3 regions of the Corynebacterium glucuronolyticum DSM 44120 genome follow, and region 3 is predicted to be linked to each of the others. Evidence: predicted binding sites of a transcription regulator. Region 3 holds the regulator's gene; each other region holds the start of a gene.

What was found. Region 3 encodes LexA, which represses DNA repair genes until DNA is damaged. Its sites were predicted from a motif close to CGAACANNTGTTCG; they were not measured.
Region 1: a site for LexA is predicted at 2,435-2,448, ahead of CGLUCO_RS12500 (HNH endonuclease signature motif containing protein). Genes of this name have one in related genera too.
Region 2: a site for LexA is predicted at 1,528-1,541, ahead of CGLUCO_RS08375 (SAV_6107 family HEPN domain-containing protein). Genes of this name have one in related genera too.

What each region holds. Positions count from the first base shown of each region.
Region 1 covers NZ_CP047452.1:2,739,491-2,743,670, reverse strand. The annotation lists gene CGLUCO_RS12505 (esterase/lipase family protein) at 1-816, shown strand, start outside; gene CGLUCO_RS12500 (HNH endonuclease signature motif containing protein) at 888-2,255, opposite strand; gene CGLUCO_RS12495 (hypothetical protein) at 3,219-3,908, opposite strand.
Region 2 covers NZ_CP047452.1:1,905,243-1,909,422, reverse strand. The annotation lists gene CGLUCO_RS08385 (polyprenyl synthetase family protein) at 1-665, opposite strand, end outside; gene CGLUCO_RS08380 (GNAT family N-acetyltransferase) at 755-1,432, opposite strand; gene CGLUCO_RS08375 (SAV_6107 family HEPN domain-containing protein) at 1,608-2,039, shown strand; gene CGLUCO_RS08370 (DUF3040 domain-containing protein) at 2,207-2,605, shown strand; gene mraZ (division/cell wall cluster transcriptional repressor MraZ) at 3,076-3,507, shown strand; gene rsmH (16S rRNA (cytosine(1402)-N(4))-methyltransferase RsmH) at 3,835-4,180, shown strand, end outside.
Region 3 covers NZ_CP047452.1:1,658,932-1,663,111, reverse strand. The annotation lists gene sugR (transcriptional regulator SugR) at 234-1,016, opposite strand; gene lexA (transcriptional repressor LexA) at 1,447-2,157, opposite strand; gene CGLUCO_RS07350 (hypothetical protein) at 2,431-2,811, shown strand; gene nrdR (transcriptional regulator NrdR) at 2,908-3,372, shown strand; gene hrpA (ATP-dependent RNA helicase HrpA) at 3,380-4,180, opposite strand, start outside.

The sequences.
Region 1 (4,180 bases), 1.1 Mb from region 3:
GGCAACGCCGCCAAGGATGCCCAATACGGCTTCCCCACCGGTGCCGCGCTCGGGCCGGAGAACGACTTCTACGCCGCGCTCATGAAGACGCTCGTGTACACCGGGCAGTACCCCAAGGGAATGAACGACTTCTCCTGCACCTCGGAGAAGAACCCGGTCATCCTCCTCCCCGGCACCACCACGAACATCTACAACGATTTCTCCAAGATGGCTCCTGCCCTCATGGACGCCGGCTACTGCGTGTACGGGTTTAACCACAACCCCGGAACCATCCCGGCGACCCAGTTCGCGGGCGACATCAAGGACTCCGCCCGTGCCCTCGGCCTCGTCGTCGACCGCGTGCTGAAGGAGACAGGCGCTGAGAAGGTTACCCTCGTCGGCCACTCCCAGGGTGGCGGCATCATGCCGATCTACTACATCAACAACTACGGCGGCGATAAGAAGGTCGATCACCTCATCGGCCTCGCACCCTCCAACAACGGCACGACTGTTGGCGGAATGTTCAAGGCCTCCGAGTTCACCAACGGTGTCGTTGACTTCTTCGCCGGCGTGGCATCGCGCCAGCAGCTCATCGGCTCCGACCTGGTCAATGAGGTGTACCACAACGGGCCGGTGACGCGCCCCGGCGTGAAGTACACGATGATCGCCTCCGCCACCGATCAGACGGTGACCCCGTACACCAACTCGTTTATCGACGAGCCCGGTGTCACCAACATCACCGTCCAGGATCACCACCCTGGATTCGTCTCTGATCACAACAACATGACCTACTACGAGCAGGTCATCGACCTCACCCTCCACGCCCTTAAGGCGTAGACCCGGTCTTTTCCACCGGCGAGACGGTTGTAACCCGTCTCGCCGGTTCTTGTTTTCTTGCCTCAGAAATTTCAGCCTTGAGGCCCTCCTGCTGGTTCTGGTAGATCATCGATCGGAATCGTCTTTCCGTCGACAAAGTATCGCACCTCCTCGTCGAAGGGGTTCAGACCGTACGGCAATATCGCATCCCTCATCGGCGGCTTCCTGCCGATGGAGGTGAAGCAATCGCCATTTCGGAACTGGAACCGAACAAGCTGCGGGTTGCGTGAGTCGATGAAAATGCGGATCAGCCCATCGGTAACCAGCGCATGGCACCCGGAGCACAGCGGGATGAGATTATCCGCGTTCGTCTCACCGCCGTCCTGCCATTCCTTGATGTGGTGGAACTCCAAGAACTGCGTGTGCGTGCAGCCGGGCATCGCGCACCGGTGATTCCAGAGGTCAAGCAGAGCTTTTTCCTGTGCCTTGCTCACCAAACGGCGGCGCCTGCCAAGCGCCATTGGGTTGCCGTTGCGGTCAACCCACAGGAATCGGTACGCTGCATTCCAGATGAACGGAACAATGTCCTTCGCCTCAGCTCCGAACTGCTCAGGGAGGGCGAGGGTGCCATTCTCCCGCAGTATGACGGTGACCTCGGCTCCCGGGGCGCGTACCTGCGAGCGTGGCTGGCTAAGCGTCATTGTGACCATCCCGAAGAACGCCGGCAGAAGTTCCCTCTTCACACACCTGCCAAAGCGTGACACAGCCTGCTTCTTCTCATCATGGGAAACCTCCCCGGATTCCATTGCCTTCTTCCTAATCAATTGGTCCTCCGGCGACTCGAGAATGTCGTCCACAGTGAACGAGGTGTGTTCTTTCTCCTCCGGCTCCGTCGGCTCGTAGTCGTAGGCGTTCGCGTCCTCCTCCGCAGCTTGTTCTTTCATCTCCGCTTCAGTATCCAGCCCATCAGCAATTCGCTGTGCCTCCTCTGCGCTGCAGCTTCGCGTCAAGCTGATAAACGCGACCTTGAGCGCTGCTTCAAACTCAGCGGTATGCATGGGATTGAGGTCGATGACAGTTTTCGACCAGCCAGTTTCTGGGTCCTTGACTATCCTGAACCCCTCCTTCTGTTCGTCGCCGCCGTCGTCCTTCTTTTGTCGCCCACCAAGCGCCTGCTCCAGTCCATCGAACGAGTTGTTGCTTGCTAAGTCGACGAGCTCAAGCTCATTTTCCTTGGTCATATATCTCAGTATCTTCCGCACTTTTGAGTAGGAGAGCTGCGCTGAAGCAAAGGCTTGGGCGAGGAATTCAAACTCCAGAAGCTTCAGCCCGACCTGGCAGTACTCGTACGCGGTTCGCTCCGACAACCCCAACTCACGAACAAGATAGGAGTGAGGCGATGACACACCCACCCATGGAGCGACGTTGAGCGTCATGTAGATGCCAATCGCTAACAACATTCGCGCCTTCTCCATGGTCTCGTTGAGGAAGCGGAGTCGAATACATTCAGTTATTTGCTGCCCATCTGGGAGCTCTCCCTTGTCCCTGAGATTTCTACCTTGAGCTCGTGCCCAGGCTCGTTGAATTTTTTCCTCATTGAATGCCGTCATCTTCCATTCTTTCCCCCTCGCCCCGACATCGAGAGTATGTTCGATATGTGATTGCCAGTATAGGGTGGAAAGGCTGGATTTACGTTAACGTAAGGTGAACATTTTATAACAGTTCGATTTGTTCGAACGTCGCTGTTTTCTTGTGTGGGAGCACCGGCGAGGGCCGTGTCGGAACGTTTGCCCCGTCCTGTGCGCAACGGCGCAATAAGTTCGTTGCTATGTGCGCTGCTACTGGGGTGGGGCGCGGCGAGGGGTCCACAAGCCTGGCTTGTTTTAGCGGCTGCGGTCGGGTTCGGTGCGTGTCGGAACGTTCGCCCCGCCCAGCGCGCAACGGCGCAATAAGTTCGTTGCTATGTGCGCTGATCTTGGGCGTGAGGCGTGGTGAGGGGGTTGGGTGGTTGTTACAAGCCTGGCCTGCTTTAGCGGATGCGGGCGGCGTGGGGGTGGTGTGGCGCACCGTGGTCGGGGTCTGTCTGGTTCGGAACGTTTGCCCCGCCCAGCGCGCAACGTCGCAATAAGTTCGCTGTTATGTGCACTGCTACTGGGGGTGGGGCGTGGTGAGGGGTTCACAGGCCCGGCCTGCTTTGGCGGCTGCGGGCGGGTTCGGTGTGGTTCGGAACGTTTGCCCCGCCCTGTGCGCAACGGCGCAATAAGTTCGTTGCTATGTGCGCTGCTACTGGGGGTGGGGCGTGGTGAGGGGTTCACAGGCCCCGCCTGCTTTGGCGGCTGCGGGCGGGTTCGGTGTGGGTCGGAACGTTCGCCCCGCCCTGCGCGCCACGGCGCAATAAGTGGCCCTGCATAAGTGCAGGTAGATTACTGACTGACCGTGAAGTGGTAGGTCGAGGAGTTGAGTGGCCCCAGGCGCCCGAAGATGCGTTTTGGAGGTGTGTGCAGGACCGGCAAAGCTTTCTCGTTCAAGCGCTTGTCTAGGTTGAACCGGTTCGAAAACCCCGCGGCAAAGTGGTCGCCAGGGGTAAGCGTGACTATGTCCTCCTTGCCCCACTCGATGTGGGTGACCTCGTCATTGATGGCGTAGTAGGGCATCGTGATGAGCTTGTGGTAGATCCACGCGATATGTGAGGGGTTGAGGTTTACAGCAGTCATCCCTGGCGTGGCTGGGGTAGCTGGGGTGGCTGTGGTGTCGGTGTCAATGCTGGGCTGCTCATCCGTGTGTTCATCGGCGTGGGCTGCTGTTGTTTGCACTGAGAGGAAAACGCCGACGAACGTGACGGCTGCGGAGATGAGTGGCCACAGCTGGCTCGTTGCGTCGGCGAAAGCAATGTAGGCAACGATGAGGGCCAGGGTCGCAGCGGAGATCAGTGGGGCTGGAGATGTTCTCCCATGCAGGGCCGACGAAAAGGAGGATGCAAGGGCAAGAGAAACGGTGCAGAAGATCAGCACCAGGGTGAGGAGCAAGCCGTTGTGGCCGTCCTGGACAAGCATGCTCGTCGCAAGGTAGGTGGTGATTGCCACCGACAGGGACATGAGTGTTCGTTGTACCATCTTCGCCTCCAGCTAGGGAATTTTGTCGGGACTGCGACATAGATATAGACATAGATATAGACATAGATATACAGGCCAAAGATACTCCGATAGTCACAATCCGGGAAGATTTTCTGCCCTGCGCGCAACGGCGCAATAAGTGGTGGGCCATACGTAGGAGACGGAGGAGGAGGATGGATCAGCCCTGCGCGCAACGGCGCAATAAGTTTGGCGCTATACAGCGAGCTAACCGGCTTGGGGGTTGCCGTTGGTTTCCACCGTCCACCCACTCG
Region 2 (4,180 bases), 250 kb from region 3:
TCAACACCAGCGAGGAGGCCACCGATCTGAAGAGGCCGGGTGATCGTGTAGGAGGCTGTCTTGTAGATGTTGACACGGCGAGCCGTGTCCTCGCTTGTTTCTCCCACGGCCTCGGCACTGATATCTAGGATCTGACCACCGATAACCTCGGCTCGCATGGCGTTCCATGCTGGTCGGGCTCGCATAAGGTCGCTGAGCTCGACCCCGGACTCCATGAACATATCCTCTGCCCAGACGAGTGCTAAGTCTCCAATGAGGATGGCTACGGAGGTTCCAAACTCTGCGGCTCTCTCCGTTGGGCCAGAGAAGCCAGGGTAATCGCGGAGGTACGTTTCCATCCGGCGATGAACAGTGGGATTGCCACGACGGGTATCTGAGGCATCGATGATGTCATCATGGATGAGAGCGCACGCCTGGATGAACTCGAGCGAAGAACATGCGCGCTGAACGGCGGTGTTAGATTCGTCGCCACCACCGCCGACGTACCCGGCCCAGGCATAGAGGGGGCGAACACGCTTGCCGCCGGAGACCACGAAGTCACTCAGTGCTTCAGATGCCACGTCGACGTGTGATCCTATGGCGCTGACGTGGGGCCGGTGGGATGCCAAGAATTCCTGCAGGTTTTTGGTAACGCCTGCCTGGACGGATGCTAGTTCAAAAGCCACGGGATCTCCTTACGCGCGAAATCAGCGAACCTCGCGCCCTGTGCTGTGGGCGCACTTCAACGATACCGGCCGCCTCCCAGCGAAAGCCGTTACGGTTCCCGCTGCGTGTACAAAACAGCGAAGGGGCGGTTATCGCCGTAGAAGTAAAAGTGACGGAGCAGGTCTCGAAAGCCGAACTCTGGTGAGCGGTATAAAGAGAAGGCTCGGTTAGCTTCGTGTGGCACCTCAGGAGTGGAAAGAACGACGCACGGACGATCAGTGCTGTCGATGAGTGTGCGCAGGAGTTTCCTCCCGATGCCGGCGGATTGCGCTTCGTCCCGGACATGAATCTCGGATACCTCAAAGTAGTTGTGCATCAGCCACGAGGCGTCGATGCCGACGGGATGGCGGGTACGTACCCCCCGTGCTATCTCCCGATGCCACCAGCTGTCCCAATCGGCATTATGGCCGTAGCACACCCCGAGTGGGACATCAGGATAACGGGGGTCGACGGCCTCAAATGCATGGAAACCGTCGAGTGTGCTGTCGTGCTCCCAAGCGGCAATACGTGAAGCACGGAGACGAGAATCGTACCGCATAGCGGCCATGTAGATGGCCACATATTCCTCCACCTTGCTGAGGAATCTCTCGATAGAAAGGGGCCGGACCACGGCTTGAGCAGGGTCTGGCCCATCGAGTCTGGCAGGGGGTTGTGGAGACGCGCCCGGGCCGAGATTAGCTACGAGCCAGGAAACCAGTGCAGCAGACGGCTTGCCTATAAAAGACATGACAGTGGCTCCTTTCCCGGAGAAAACGGTGTACCTCTTCAGTTTGTCACGGGTTGGATCGTTGTGCGGGCGAGTTTGGCGAATTGGGTCTAATTAGAACAACTGTTCTAAAGGTGTTGCTATGTCGTGGTCTCGCAGGCATACATTAAGCATTGGTTGTTAAGTAAGGAGGAACATGATGGCAGGAAATGTTGTATCGGCTACCGTTGGCGCAATAAAGCGTCAAGATCCGTCCGCGGTCTTTATGGCGAAGGCGCACGGTTTGCTCCTTGCTGCGGAGAAAGCGTACCAGGATGGTCGCTATTCGGATGCGCTTGAACAGGGGTATCAAGCGGCGTTGCGTATTGCCGGCTCCCGAATTAGCCCCCTGTCTCAGCGGAAACGGAAACGCGCCGGGGTGAGCGTGTGGGAAAAACTTGCATCTGTGGATGAGGCGGGGGAAGCTCAGGCGCAGATTTTTGAGCCTTATTCTGCCGTTCGGTCGAGAGTGCTAAACGGGCTTGACAAGGACGTTTCTCCTATCTGTGTGCGAAGGCTTTTGGCACATGTTTCGGAGTTTATTGACTTCGCAGAGCGGGAGCGGGGGTGGCTTTCCCCCGCAGCGTAGAACGCCGTAAGATGGAAAGTAGCTAGCGACCATGTTGAGGGAACATTTTCCGATGTATGTTCGTTAGTAAAAAGTGAAGAGGCTCGATGGGATGTTTACCGGGTTGATCGTCGCCCGGTGGGTGCTGTCGTGCTGAGGTCACATACCACTTTTCTAAGGGAGGACACGTGGCACTGACAGATAAGGAAAAGGCAACGCTCCGCGAAATGGAGCGCCTGCTCGAAGCTGACGACCCAAAGTTTGGTTCGTCTATGCGTTCTGCCGGCCGTATGGGCTCTGGTCAGCCGGGTTTTAGCCTCCGTGGCATTGCTCTCGTTGTGGTGGGCATTGTGCTTCTCGTTGGTGGCGTTGCTCTCGCTTCGGAGAGTATGTGGTTCATCGCCTTGAGTATTGTTGGCTTCCTCGTGATGTTTGGTGCGTCTCTGTGGATGCTTAATGGTGGCGGAAAGGTTGGCGGCCAGACACAAAACCTCAAGAGTTCACGCCAGAAAGTCCGCGCTGTGAAGTCGGACCGAGGAATCGGAAGCCAGATGGAAGACAATTTCCGTCGCAGGTTCGAACGCTGATTTCTCTCTAACTAGAGCCGGTAACCCCTACAGTTGGGTGCCGGCTTTCTTTATGTCCCCACTTCGCCCCACTCGTGTCCCCCACTTTGCCCCACTGGCGACCCCCACTTCGCTCCACGCGGTGGTGTGTCGTGGGGTTTTTAGTATTTTCGGGTTCTACGCGTGTGACTGATGGGGTTATTGACGGCTTGAGGGGGCTTAAGTTATCACGGTGAGGGGTGAAAAGGGGGTGAAAGTGAGTGCCTCTAGGGAAAAGTCACCACCTTTTTTATTGGCTTTGACGTGCGAAAATATTATTCCTGAGGAAAATTTATCGTCCGTGGTGGTTGAAAGTGGGGGAAAGTGGGGTAGGGTGGACGGTGTTGGTAGGGAAAGGAGGGACGTGTCCCTTGTTTATCTACCGCGAGGAAAACGGATACAGCTGAGATACTGACTGACCGCTCATCTGAGTGGGGAAGGGAGTAACCGAGATGTTTCTTGGTACTTACACCCCCAAGATGGACGATAAAGGTCGCCTCACGCTACCGGCAAAGTTCAGAGATGACTTGGCTGGCGGGCTTGTGGTGACGAAAGGGCAGGATCACAGTTTGGCCATTTACCCCAAGGAGGAGTTCGAGCAACGAGCTCGTAAGGCGGCACGAGTGTCGCGCACGAAACCAGAAGCGCGCGCGTTCATTCGTAACCTGGCTGCGAGTGCGGACGAGCAACGTCCAGACGGGCAAGGCCGAATCACCCTGTCTCCGGCACACCGGAAGTACGCGGGCCTGACAAAGGAATGCGTAGTTATCGGCTCCGTAGACTTCCTCGAGATCTGGGATGCACAGTCCTGGGTCGACTACCAGGCTGAAACAGAAGCCGATTTCTCGGCTGCTGAAGATGAGGTCTTGGGTGGCCTTCTGTAACAAGGGGGCTTCCCGTAAGCGCGTAGCGCGTGCAGGAACTCTGCTCGAGTGGGCGGGGCTTCGTTCTGATGTACTTCCCCGATATCAGAGCGGGCCCGCACTCGGGCAGGGCTCTGTACGCACTCAACTCACTGGTGACGCATTGTGCGTCGCCGGAAAACCATGAACACGCTTCGACGGTTAAAGGGCTCACTGGAAGGAGGGGAGTGGCGCATGAACAATCACACGGACGTGGATACCGAGCGTGCCACGCCGATCCTTTCCACGAATCAACGCGAGCGCGATCTGCAAGAAAATCACGGTCATGTTCCCGTTCTGAGAGACAGAATGGTTGAGCTTCTTCGGCGCGGAATAGCAGTGGATGGGGCAACCGGAATCGTCGTAGACGGAACGCTGGGCGCGGGTGGACACACGGAGCACTTGTTGGCAACCGATCCCAACGCGCGTGTCATCGGAGTCGACCGGGATGCACAGGCGCTCAAGGATGCTACAGCACGTCTAGCGCCTTTCGGCGACCGCTTTGTTGGTCTCAATGTGCGCTTCGATGAATGGATGGAGGCGGCCTCATGCTCCTCCCATCCACTGTGCCAGGAGGCCGCGGCGGATGGTATCTCCGGGGCGCTTTTTGACTTGGGTGTCAGCTCCATGCAATTGGATCAAGAGGAACGTGGAT
Region 3 (4,180 bases):
AAACCGGACATCGTGAGAGGTGGGAAATTCCTCTGGGGTGTACCCGGAATGTGGCAGTCTACAAAGTGGTTAACGACCTGTGCTTACACTGTAACGCGCACATGTGTGGATTAGAAGGTGTGCATGAATAATGAGACTTAGGACACGTGCAAAATGTGTGAAAACGGGCAAAGGTTGAGGGGTGCGAAGAAAAGCCGAGGGAATGTGGCTTCCCTCGGCTTGTGCGTTGATGTTTAAGCGTCTGCGATAATGACGTTGATGGAGCGTTCTCGCATCGCGTCTACGAAACTCTGAGGTGCTCCGGTATCGGTGATGACAACGTCGATGTCATCAAGGGAGGCAAAAGAGACAAGGTAGTCGGAGCCCATCTTGGTGGAGTCGCACAGAGCGACAACGGTGCGGGCGTTGGTGATCATTGCTCTCTTCACCGCAGCCTCCTGGCTATCGGCTGTGGACAGTCCGTGGTCCAAGGTCAGCGCGTTGGTGCCGATAAAAGCGACATCTGCCCGCATGAGCGCCAGAGCGCGCAGTGCCGTATCGCCGACTACAGCCTGGGTGATGGCTCGAACGCTGCCACCAAGCAGCTGGACCTCGTCCAATCCGGCAGAGGCAAGATCGAGTGCAATAGACAGACAATTAGTAACGATGGACCACTTCTTAGCGTCCGGGTGCTCTGCGAGCATGTGGGCCAGTTGCATGACTGTGGTTCCCGCATCAAGGAACATTCCTCCTTGTGGTTCAGGGAGGAACTTCAGTGCCGCCTTGGCAATATCGTGCTTTGCTCCCGAAGCGCTGCGTGCGCGGATGTCTACGCTTCGTTCCGTGGTCTGGTAATTCTGGCTAGCAACCGCGCCACCGTGAACGCGGTGAACGGCACCCTCCTGATTGAGGACAGCGAGATCCCTACGGATTGTCTCGGCAGTGACGTTAAACCTTTCTGCAAGCTCGGTTACGTTCACGCGACCTTCGACCGCGGTCAGCGAGGTGATCTGTCGCCTACGTTCTTCTGCATACACTTGTCGGTCACTCCATTCCTAGCTCGGCCCTGCAGTAAACCCCTTAAGGGCGTACCCGGTCTGTTTTGTGCCACGCTTTGCGAAATACAGAGGATTACTCACCGCAAATCAGCAGCAATCGGGCATTGATACGGTGTCTCCTAATCAAAACCAACACTATTGTGGCATTAAATTTGTGGGATTGCTTACGTTCGGGCATGCGTGTTTGGTAATTCGTCGCGAAGATGGGCAGTGCCAGAAGCCTGCCCTAAATTTGAGGAACCCCTCTGTAGTGCGAAATTAAGCGTCGTAAGAAGATTTCGAATGGGCAAACAAAAATGGTTAGATGTCTATGCGGGCATGCCTCTTACCCTCATGTGGGGGAGAGGGGAATGGGGCAAAGAAAAACCGTCCAGTCGATGAAAAACTCGGCTGGACGGTGCGGAAGATTTTAGTAGCTACGGAAAACGGCGGTTACAATGCCGAGAATCTCTGCGTCATTGCCGGGAATCGGGTCAAAGCTTTCGTTGTAGGGCAGAAGCCACACGCCCGTCGAGTCCTTGTGGAATTCCTTCACCGTCGCTTCGCCGTCGATGAGCGCGGCTACAAAGTCGCCCTTTTCTGCGATGGACTGCCTTTTGCAAATGACCCAATCGCCATCCATGATTCCGGCGTCCTTCATCGAGCGCCCGTTAACTTCCAGCATGAAAAGTTCGCCATCACCTACGAGTTCTGATGGTAGAGGCATATATTCCTCAATCGTCTCCTCGGCGAGAACGGGGAGACCGGCGGAAATGGTCCCTACAACAGGGATGTATGCCGGTGCAACGAAGCCTTCCTTGAGTACACCGTCCTCGTCGATAGAAACTTTGGATTTCTCGGGTGCGGTTTCGCGGAGGTGACGGACATCTACGGCACGGGGTTTATTCGGATCGCGTTTAAGGAAACCCTTCTTCTCGAGCTCCTTCAGCTGGTAGGCAACCGATGACGTGGACTGGAGTCCAGTGGCATCACCAATCTCGCGAATACTCGGCGGATATCCACGGAGGGCGACGGAATCCCTAATTACCTCCATAATGCGCTTTTGGCGGTCTGATAGCACTCGCTGGTCAAGATGTTTCTTCCCGCTAGCGTGCTCTGCGCGCTTCTTCCTCGTTGCCATATTCTTCCTTACCCGCGTCTTGCAATTGCCGGTGTGATTATGGATCGACCGTTGCGTTCGGTGATGTCCATTATCGAGTTCTTAGTCTAGCAAAGATACAACAGGTGTTCGAGAGGGGAACGGGGGTGGGCAGTTCGGACGGCGCGAACGAGTCTTTACAAGGACGACCACATGTTCTAATATGGGGCATGTGTTCGAAAACTAGTGAAGCGTGTGTGTGTCGATATGTAAAGTAGGGCCCGCACAGAGAAGAAAGCGTAAGGAAGGTTTACTATGGCTATTGTTACCAGTGGATTAAAGGGCGCGAACGGGATGGTTGGGTACCGCCGCGAGGTGGCGTGCCCGGTTGCTGTGTGGAATGGCGGTACGCCAGTAGGGGTGCGTCGCAGTGGCCACACTGTTCGAACTTTACATGGCGAACATCGAACATTCGCACGAGCGGATGAAGAAACGGCACGCACGCACAAATCATCGAACGAAAATACGGTGGGTGCACATACGTCTTCGGTGTCGTCGCTCACAGCAAAGATGAGGGATATGGGTATTGGGCTTCTTTTCGGTCTCGTACTTATAGGCTCGCTTTTCATCGGATCTGGGGAGCAGACCCCTAACAATGACATCGCGCAACTCGAAACGGCCCTCGTTGCGCAATAGCCCGCATCGATGGGGGCTTCCCCGTTGCTTGGCTAAACTGAGGGGCACAGCAGTGGAGTGGCTGCTCGTGGTTTAGTACACGCGATGAGGAGAGCTATGCATTGTCCGTTTTGTAAATGCTCCACCAGCAGAGTCATTGACTCACGGGTGGTAGATCAGGGGAGTGCCATCAGGCGCCGGAGGGAATGCCCGCAGTGTAAAGGGCGTTTTACGACAATGGAGCAGGCAGTGCTGCTCGTCCTTAAACGCAACGGACTGACGGAGCCTTTTAGCAGGGACAAAGTCATTCGCGGAGTTCGTCGTGCCTGCCAGGGAAGGTCTGTGTCGGAGGATTCGTTGAAGAAGCTCGCTCAAGAAGTGGAGCTGACCGTGCGGCAGAAAGGATCCTCGCAGATACCGGCAAACGATATCGGCAAGGCTATTCTGCGTCCGTTGAGGGATCTCGACGAGGTTGCCTATCTTCGCTTCGCTTCTGTTTATAAGTCATTCGACTCGGCAGACGATTTCGAGAAGGAAATCCGGGCGCTGAGGCGCGACGAAAGACGGGAAAATCGGCTCTAATGTGCAGCTAGAGCGCGGTGATTTGTTTAGAGATCTTCTTTTCCGATACTTTCGTCGCCGTGCCAAGACGTTGCGCGAATAGGCTCACTCGAAGTTCCTGGATGAGCCAGATGATATCCTTCACCTTTTTGCTGTGCCGGGCTGACTTCGGAAGCCGATTGAGCTTTGAAGAGAGCTGGCCGGCGAGCCGGTCAATAATGTCCTGCCGTTGTTCGTCTTTTTGGGGGTCGGCCTCGAGATCGTCGAGTCGGATTCGTGCAGCTTGAATGTAGCGCTGGAGATGTGTGAGCCTCTGAATCCCGAAGGTGGACACAGCGTTCTTCGGAACGATGATGTCGAGTTGTTTGCGAATGTCATCAATAGCAGGTCCGTCCCAATGGGTAAGTTCCTCACGGAGAGCCTCATATTCGTAAAGCGCCGGAGCAAGTGCTGTCACCGTTTGCCGAACATACGAAGGCACCTCGGCCTTTACCTTTGTCTTAAGCTCTTCGAATTGTTCGGGTGATCGGACAGGGCCACCGTGTTTGAGCATAAGGTCACGGATCGCCGCGATGCGGGCATCGTTGATAAGACCGTCGGCTCCACCGTGTGGGTAGTTTTCAACGGCTACCCTTTGTTGGAGTGGCAGACCCTTGAGCATGGACTTGGTACCGATAGTCACTGCGGAGATCAGCATGGTCATTGTGGCCTGTACCATCGACGCTTCTGCTGCGGCTTTTGTAGGCATTGCCTGCACCTTGAAGCCACCTTGATCGGCAACAAGGGCTGGGTATGCAGTTACGGTTTGCCCATCGACTTCTGTGTCAAC